Linked DNA regions of Prochlorococcus marinus str. SB. The protein of the gene in region 1 interacts with the protein of each later gene in a pairwise test. Links are inferred from orthologs where the notes say so. Each region holds a gene or a part of one and is shown on either strand. Other genes may lie near its edges. The genes, in order: gyrA and gyrB.

Region 1 (3,440 bases):
TCCCACTGAAAGCTGCTATACCTCCTCTCTCTTTGACCTCATTTATTCTTTGTAAAATCAATCCCTCCTTGACCGGTTCACTGTATATTTTCTGCATTAATGGAACGAAATCATTCTTCCCGACTGATGCTATTTTGTTCAATATTTCATCAGGGTTTTGATATCTTGTTTGTATACCCTCCATATTAATAACCCCTAGGGAACCTAATTTTGTAAGTTCTACAGCCGTATTGACATCGACAACACTATCCATGGCACTAGCGACAATAGGAACTTCTCTTTTGAAATCACCTATTGACCAAGAAGGATCAGTCAAATCGTAATCAACTGTTCTTTTACCAGGAACTAAAGCTATTTCATCGATGCCATAAGCCCGTCTGACTTTTTTATTTAAACCAAGTTCAATATTCACGATAATTTCCTTTTATTCTGATTAAATTAACAACTAAAGGGGTAATAAGCCAAGATTTATTCAAAAACAACAGGTTTTATTTTGATTTGTGCGTAAATGTTAGTATTTGGGAATTAAATAAATCTTTTTTTTTATTCATTATGACAATCAGCGATTATTATTAAAGAAAGGATTTTTGTATGTCTGATATTTTAGATTCCAATAACTCAGGATTAAGCGAAAATAACGACCGAATTATTCAGACTGACCTAAGAAATGAGATGTCTCGTTCATACCTTGAGTATGCAATGAGCGTTATAGTTGGACGTGCTCTTCCAGATGCAAGAGATGGATTAAAACCAGTTCACAGAAGAATTCTTTATGCAATGTATGAACTTGGTTTAACTAGCAGCAGACCATACAGAAAATGTGCAAGAGTTGTAGGAGAAGTACTTGGTAAATACCACCCTCATGGCGATACTGCTGTTTATGATGCTTTGGTTAGGATGGCCCAGGATTTCTCTATGAGGATGCCACTTATAGATGGTCATGGAAACTTTGGTTCTGTTGATAACGACCCTCCAGCAGCAATGAGGTATACAGAATCTCGTTTACAGTCCCTTACGGATGAAAGTTTATTAGAGGATATTGAATCTGAAACAGTAGATTTCGCGGATAATTTTGACGGTTCCCAGCAAGAGCCTACAGTTTTACCTGCTAGGATCCCTCAACTACTTCTAAATGGTTCATCTGGAATAGCAGTAGGAATGGCAACCAATATTCCACCTCATAACTTGGGGGAATTAATTAATGGTCTTAAATCAATAATCAAAAACCCTTCAATTGAAGATAGAGAACTTTTTGAAATAATTAAGGGTCCTGATTTTCCAACAGGTGGTCAAATCTTAGGCAGAGAAGGTATTAGAGAAACTTTCAAAACAGGAAGGGGGTCAATAACCATGAGAGGGGTAGCAAATATTGAGCAAATTAAATCAATTGGTAGAGCAGAGAAAGATGCAGTAATAATTACAGAGCTTCCATTTCAAACCAATAAAGCGGCATTGATTGAAAGAATTGCTGACTTGGTTAATGAAAAAAAATTAGAAGGTATTTCTGATATTAGAGATGAAAGTGATAGAGATGGGATGAGGGTTGTTATTGAACTAAAGAGAGATGCCTACCCACAAGTAGTTTTAAATAATTTATTTAAGTTAACACCTCTACAAAATAACTTTAGTGCTAATATCCTTGCTTTAGTAAAAGGAGAGCCCACAACACTTTCACTCAGGAAAATGTTAGACGTTTTTCTAGATTTTAGGGTTGAGACAATAAGGAGAAGAACAGCATTTTTATTAAAAAAGGCAGAAGAAAGAGATCATATTGTGAAGGGTCTTCTATTAGCCTTAGATGCTATGGATGAAATTATAAATTTAATAAGATCAGCGAAAGATTCAATATCAGCTCGAGAAAAATTACAAAACGACCATAAATTATCTGCCATACAGGCAGATGCAATTCTGCAAATGCAATTAAGAAGATTAACAGCACTTGAAGCTGATAAAATCAAAGGGGAACATAATGAGTTAACCCGAAAAATCAACCTATATCAGCAAATATTAAATAGTAAAGAAAGAATTTTTGAAATTATTCTTGAAGAAATTAATAAAATCGATGAAAGATTCTCTTCTCCTAGGAAAACAGAAATACTGGATTTAGGCGGCGGATTAGATGATATTGATCTCATAGCTAATGACAGATCCGTAGTTCTATTAACTGAAGCAGGTTATTTAAAAAGAATGCCTATTAATGATTTTGAATCTACCAGTCGTGGTTCAAGGGGTAAAGCCGGCACAAAAACCAAAGAAGATGATGATGTGAAATTATTTATAAGCTGTAACGATCATGATACTCTTTTGCTTTTCAGCGATAGAGGAGTGGCTTACGCTCTCCCAGCATATAGGGTTCCTATGAGTAGCAGAACAGCAAAAGGAACTCCATCAGTTCAACTTCTCCCAATTCCAAGAGAAGAAAAAATAACTTCATTAGTTGCTGTGGATTCTTTTGTTGACGATCATTATTTATTAATGCTCACCAAAGCTGGCTTTATAAAAAGAACTGCACTTTCTGCTTTCTCAAAAATTCGCTCAAATGGACTAATAGCAATTAATCTTGAGGATGGAGATGCCCTAACCTGGGTCAGGTTATCAAAAGAAGGTGATAGTGTTTTAATTGGATCTAAAACAGGAATGGCGATTCATTTCAGACTAGATATTAATGAATTAAGACCTCTTGGTAGAACAGCAAGAGGGGTTAAATCAATGAACTTGAGAGAAGGAGACAATCTAGTTTCTATGGATGTTTTAACATCTAATTTGGTTGATCAATTAGCTAAAATTGACGATCTCACAGAAGATCTTGATGATGATGTTGAGGAAAACTCTTCAGATGGTCCATGGGTATTAATAGCCAGCGCATTTGGACTAGGAAAGAGAGTACCTGTAGCTCAGTTTAGATTACAAAAAAGAGCAGGCATGGGTTTGAGAGCAATAAAATTTAGAATTAAAGATGATCAGCTAGTTTGTTTGAAGGTCCTTGGCGAGGGAGAAGAATTACTACTTGTGACCGAAAAAGGTGTAATAGTAAGAACAAACGCAGATAAAATCTCTCAGCAATCCAGGGCAGCTACAGGAGTAAAATTACAAAGATTAGATGACGGTGATCATTTATCGGAAGTGGTATTGGTACCTCGTGAACAAATAGAGGAAAAAGATCAACCTAGCTCAATTGAACAAAATTAAAAGCCTTATAGTTACCTAAATAATATGGAAATACTTGATATTTTAATTTTAGGTTCAGGTCCTGCGGCATTATGTTTAGCTTCAGAATTAGCCAAGCAAGATCTAAATATTAAGGGAATATCAACAAAATCTCCAAATGAAAAATGGGAGAATACATATGGTATTTGGGCGTCTGAGTTAGAGGAATTAGGGTTAGAGTCCTTGTTATCTCACAGATGGTGTAAAACAGTTAGTTTTTTTGGAGACGGGGA
Region 2 (3,322 bases), on another replicon or contig:
ATGGATCACAATTTTTTAATAGGTCCCAACATTTTTCCTGACCAAGTTCTTCTAATTGTTTTCTGAAATTATTTTGAGGAGGGACATCTGGTACAAAAAATCCTTTTGTTATTGAGTTCATATACAACCCACTTCCTCCAACAAGAAAAGGTAAATTATCTTTTTTAATTTCACCCTTAATAGATTTTTGAGCAATTTCTTGAAATTGTTTTACATTAATTGGATTGATTGGTTCCTCAATATCTATTAAAAAATGCTTTATTTTTTTTTGTTGGATTCTAGATGGCTTGGCTGTTCCAATATCCATGGACTTATAAATTTGTCTTGAATCGATATTGTGTATATGAGTTTTAAAATATTCTGCAATTTCAATAGCTAATTCTGTTTTGCCACTTGCGGTAGGCCCAATTAAAATTATTACATGAGGTAGAGACGGAGACATATGAATTTCTGAAGAAAAAAAAATTAGCTATATAATTAAAGTGATTAAATTTTTCATTGAATTCGAGCCTTTATCTTTTTGCGGTGGTAAGTTTAATGAAATACCTTTTAAAAATAACATTTTAAAAGTCTAATATTTTTTTATATTAAATGAGTGAGGACAAAAGATCTAATAAAATCTCAAATGATTATGGTGCGGAACAGATACAGGTTTTAGAGGGGTTAGAACCAGTTCGTAAACGCCCTGGGATGTATATAGGTTCAACAGGACCTAGGGGATTACACCATTTAGTATACGAGGTAGTTGATAACTCGGTTGATGAAGCACTTGCAGGACATTGCGATCACATAGAAATAGTTCTTCGAGCAGATGGCTCTGCTTTAATTTCTGATAATGGCCGAGGTATTCCAACAGATATTCATCCAAGAACAGGGAAAAGTGCCTTAGAAACCGTACTAACTGTACTTCATGCAGGAGGGAAATTTGGAAGTGGTGGTTATAAAGTTTCAGGAGGTTTGCATGGAGTAGGAATATCTGTAGTTAATGCTCTTAGCGAATGGGTTAATGTGACTGTTTATAGGGATGGAAGCGAATTTAATCAAAGATTTGAAAAAGGTGTATCAAAGGGTGAATTGGAAACTAAAAAGCAGATTGGCAAATCATCTAAGAAAGGAACAACTATTTGCTTTAAACCCGACAAAACGATTTTTTCTGGAGGAATTGAATTTGAATATGCTCTTCTTTCATCTAGATTAAGGGAGCTCGCTTATCTTAATGGTGGAGTAAAAATTGTCTTTAGAGATGAGAGAAATACATTATCAGATGGTTCTTTTAAAGAAGAAATTTACCTGTATCAAGGAGGTATTAAGGAATATGTTGAATATATGAATGCTGAAAAAGATTCTCTTCATAATGAAATTATTTATGTTGACTCACAGAAAGAAAATGTATATGTAGAAGCAGCTTTACAATGGTGTTCAGATGTATATTCAGATAATATTTTAGGATTCGCAAATAATATTAGAACTATTGATGGAGGAACTCATATTGAAGGGCTAAAAACTGTTTTGACAAGAACTTTTAATAATCTTGCAAAAAAAAGAGGCAAAAGAAAAGATATTGAAAAAAATTTAGCAGGCGAAAATATTAGAGAGGGTTTGACTGTTGTTTTATCAGTAAAAGTTCCAGATCCCGAATTTGAAGGGCAAACAAAAACAAAATTAGGAAATACTGAAGTACGGGGAATTGTGGATTCTCTCATTGGGGAGGCTCTCACAAAATATATGGAATTCAATCCTGGAATTTTGGACTTGATTCTTGAAAAAGCAATTCAATCATTTAATGCAGCAGAAGCTGCGAGAAGAGCTAGAGAATTAGTAAGAAGAAAAAGTGTTCTAGAAAGTTCTACATTACCGGGTAAATTAGCAGATTGTAGTTCTAGAGATCCCTCAGAATCAGAAATTTATATAGTTGAAGGAGATTCAGCAGGTGGCTCTGCAAAACAAGGACGAGATAGAAATTTTCAGGCTATTTTGCCTCTAAGGGGTAAAATTCTTAATATTGAAAAAACTGACGATACTAAAATTTATAAAAACACAGAAATACAGTCATTGATAACAGCTCTAGGATTAGGGATAAAAGGAGAGGAGTTCGATGAGAACTCTTTGAGATATCACAGAGTTGTCATTATGACGGATGCTGATGTTGACGGTGCTCATATAAGAACTTTATTGCTGACATTTTTTTACAGATACCAAAGAGAACTTGTTGAGAAAGGTTTTATATATATTGCTTGTCCCCCTCTGTATAAAGTTGAAAGAGGTAAGAATCATAATTACTGTTATAACGAGAATCAATTAAAGGATACAATTCAAGGTTTTGGAGAAAATGCAAATTATAATATCCAAAGGTTTAAGGGATTAGGTGAGATGATGCCAAAACAATTATGGGATACAACTATGAATCCTCAAACGAGGATGATGAAAAGGGTTGAAATCGAAGATGCACTTGAAGCTGACAGAATATTCAATATATTAATGGGGGATAAAGTTGCACCACGAAGAGAATTTATTGAAACTCATAGTAGCAACTTAGATATGAAAACTTTAGACATATGATTAATAATGTTCTCAAGAATTTTTGTTTAATAACTTTTGCATTAATTGCTCCAATTACATTACCTGCAGGTGGGATCCAAAAAAGTTTTAATCATAATGAGTTTCCTAAAAATAAAAATGAAATTATATTGAGTTCCAATATTTCTCTTTATTCTTGTCCTGAGATTTATGCTAAAGAATTATTAGTTCTTGATGTAGGTACAACTTTATCAGTATTACGTAATTGGAAAGTCAGCAAAGATGAAACTTGGGTTAGGGTTGAATTATATTCTAATAAATTTTTAGATGATCCTAATAAGATTTCAAAAGGCTGGATAAAAATGTAAATTTTGGATTTTAGTTCAATAAGTATAATTTTACTCGGTAGTACTTTTGGATTAACACTGAGAACATTCATACAAAATAATTTTAAAAAAAGTATAGGTTTTGATATTCAAAATACTTCAATAGTAAATTTTTTATCATCTTTTTTATTAGGAATTTTAGTAGCTTTAAATTTTATTAATAACGAAATATTAGTTTTATTTTATAGTGGATTTTTAGGATGTTTTAGTACATTTTCTTCTTTTATATATCAACTATTTGAATTATTTAAAAAGAGAAAATTCGTCATATTATTTTTTCATTACATTGAAGTGATTATTTTTTCATTCCTTTTCTTTTATTTAGGTTATTTTGTTATTCAGTTTTTTTAAAGTGAAAATAAAAAATTTTATTTATATTCTTTTATCCGCTTACCTAGCTACTTTTTTAAGAATAACTA

The links.
Region 2: the proteins of gyrA (region 1) and gyrB interact in binary tests that used the Escherichia coli proteins (3 or more experiments, as listed by UniProt). The link is inferred for Prochlorococcus marinus str. SB from one-to-one orthologs.

The regions. Positions count from the first base shown.
Region 1 is NZ_JNAS01000001.1:356,489-359,928, forward strand. Bases 287-3,390 are described here. They hold gyrA (DNA gyrase subunit A), read left to right. Parts: upstream 287-591; coding sequence 592-3,189; downstream 3,190-3,390. Other genes in these bases: EV02_RS0108635 (GuaB3 family IMP dehydrogenase-related protein), read right to left, coding at 287-412; crtL (lycopene beta cyclase), read left to right, coding at 3,214-3,390. Outside these bases: more of EV02_RS0108635, read right to left, coding at 1-286; more of crtL, read left to right, coding at 3,391-3,440. UniProt on the Escherichia coli protein: A type II topoisomerase that negatively supercoils closed circular double-stranded (ds) DNA in an ATP-dependent manner to maintain chromosomes in an underwound state.
Region 2 is NZ_JNAS01000002.1:734,179-737,500, forward strand. The notes cover bases 90-3,075. They hold gyrB (DNA topoisomerase (ATP-hydrolyzing) subunit B), read left to right. Parts: upstream 90-591; coding sequence 592-2,559; downstream 2,560-3,075. Other genes in these bases: miaA (tRNA (adenosine(37)-N6)-dimethylallyltransferase MiaA), read right to left, coding at 90-442; EV02_RS02535 (hypothetical protein), read left to right, coding at 2,556-2,885; EV02_RS02530 (fluoride efflux transporter FluC), read left to right, coding at 2,889-3,075. Outside these bases: more of miaA, read right to left, coding at 1-89; more of EV02_RS02530, read left to right, coding at 3,076-3,254; EV02_RS02525 (CrcB family protein), read left to right, coding at 3,256-3,322. UniProt on the Escherichia coli protein: DNA gyrase negatively supercoils closed circular double-stranded DNA in an ATP-dependent manner to maintain chromosomes in an underwound state.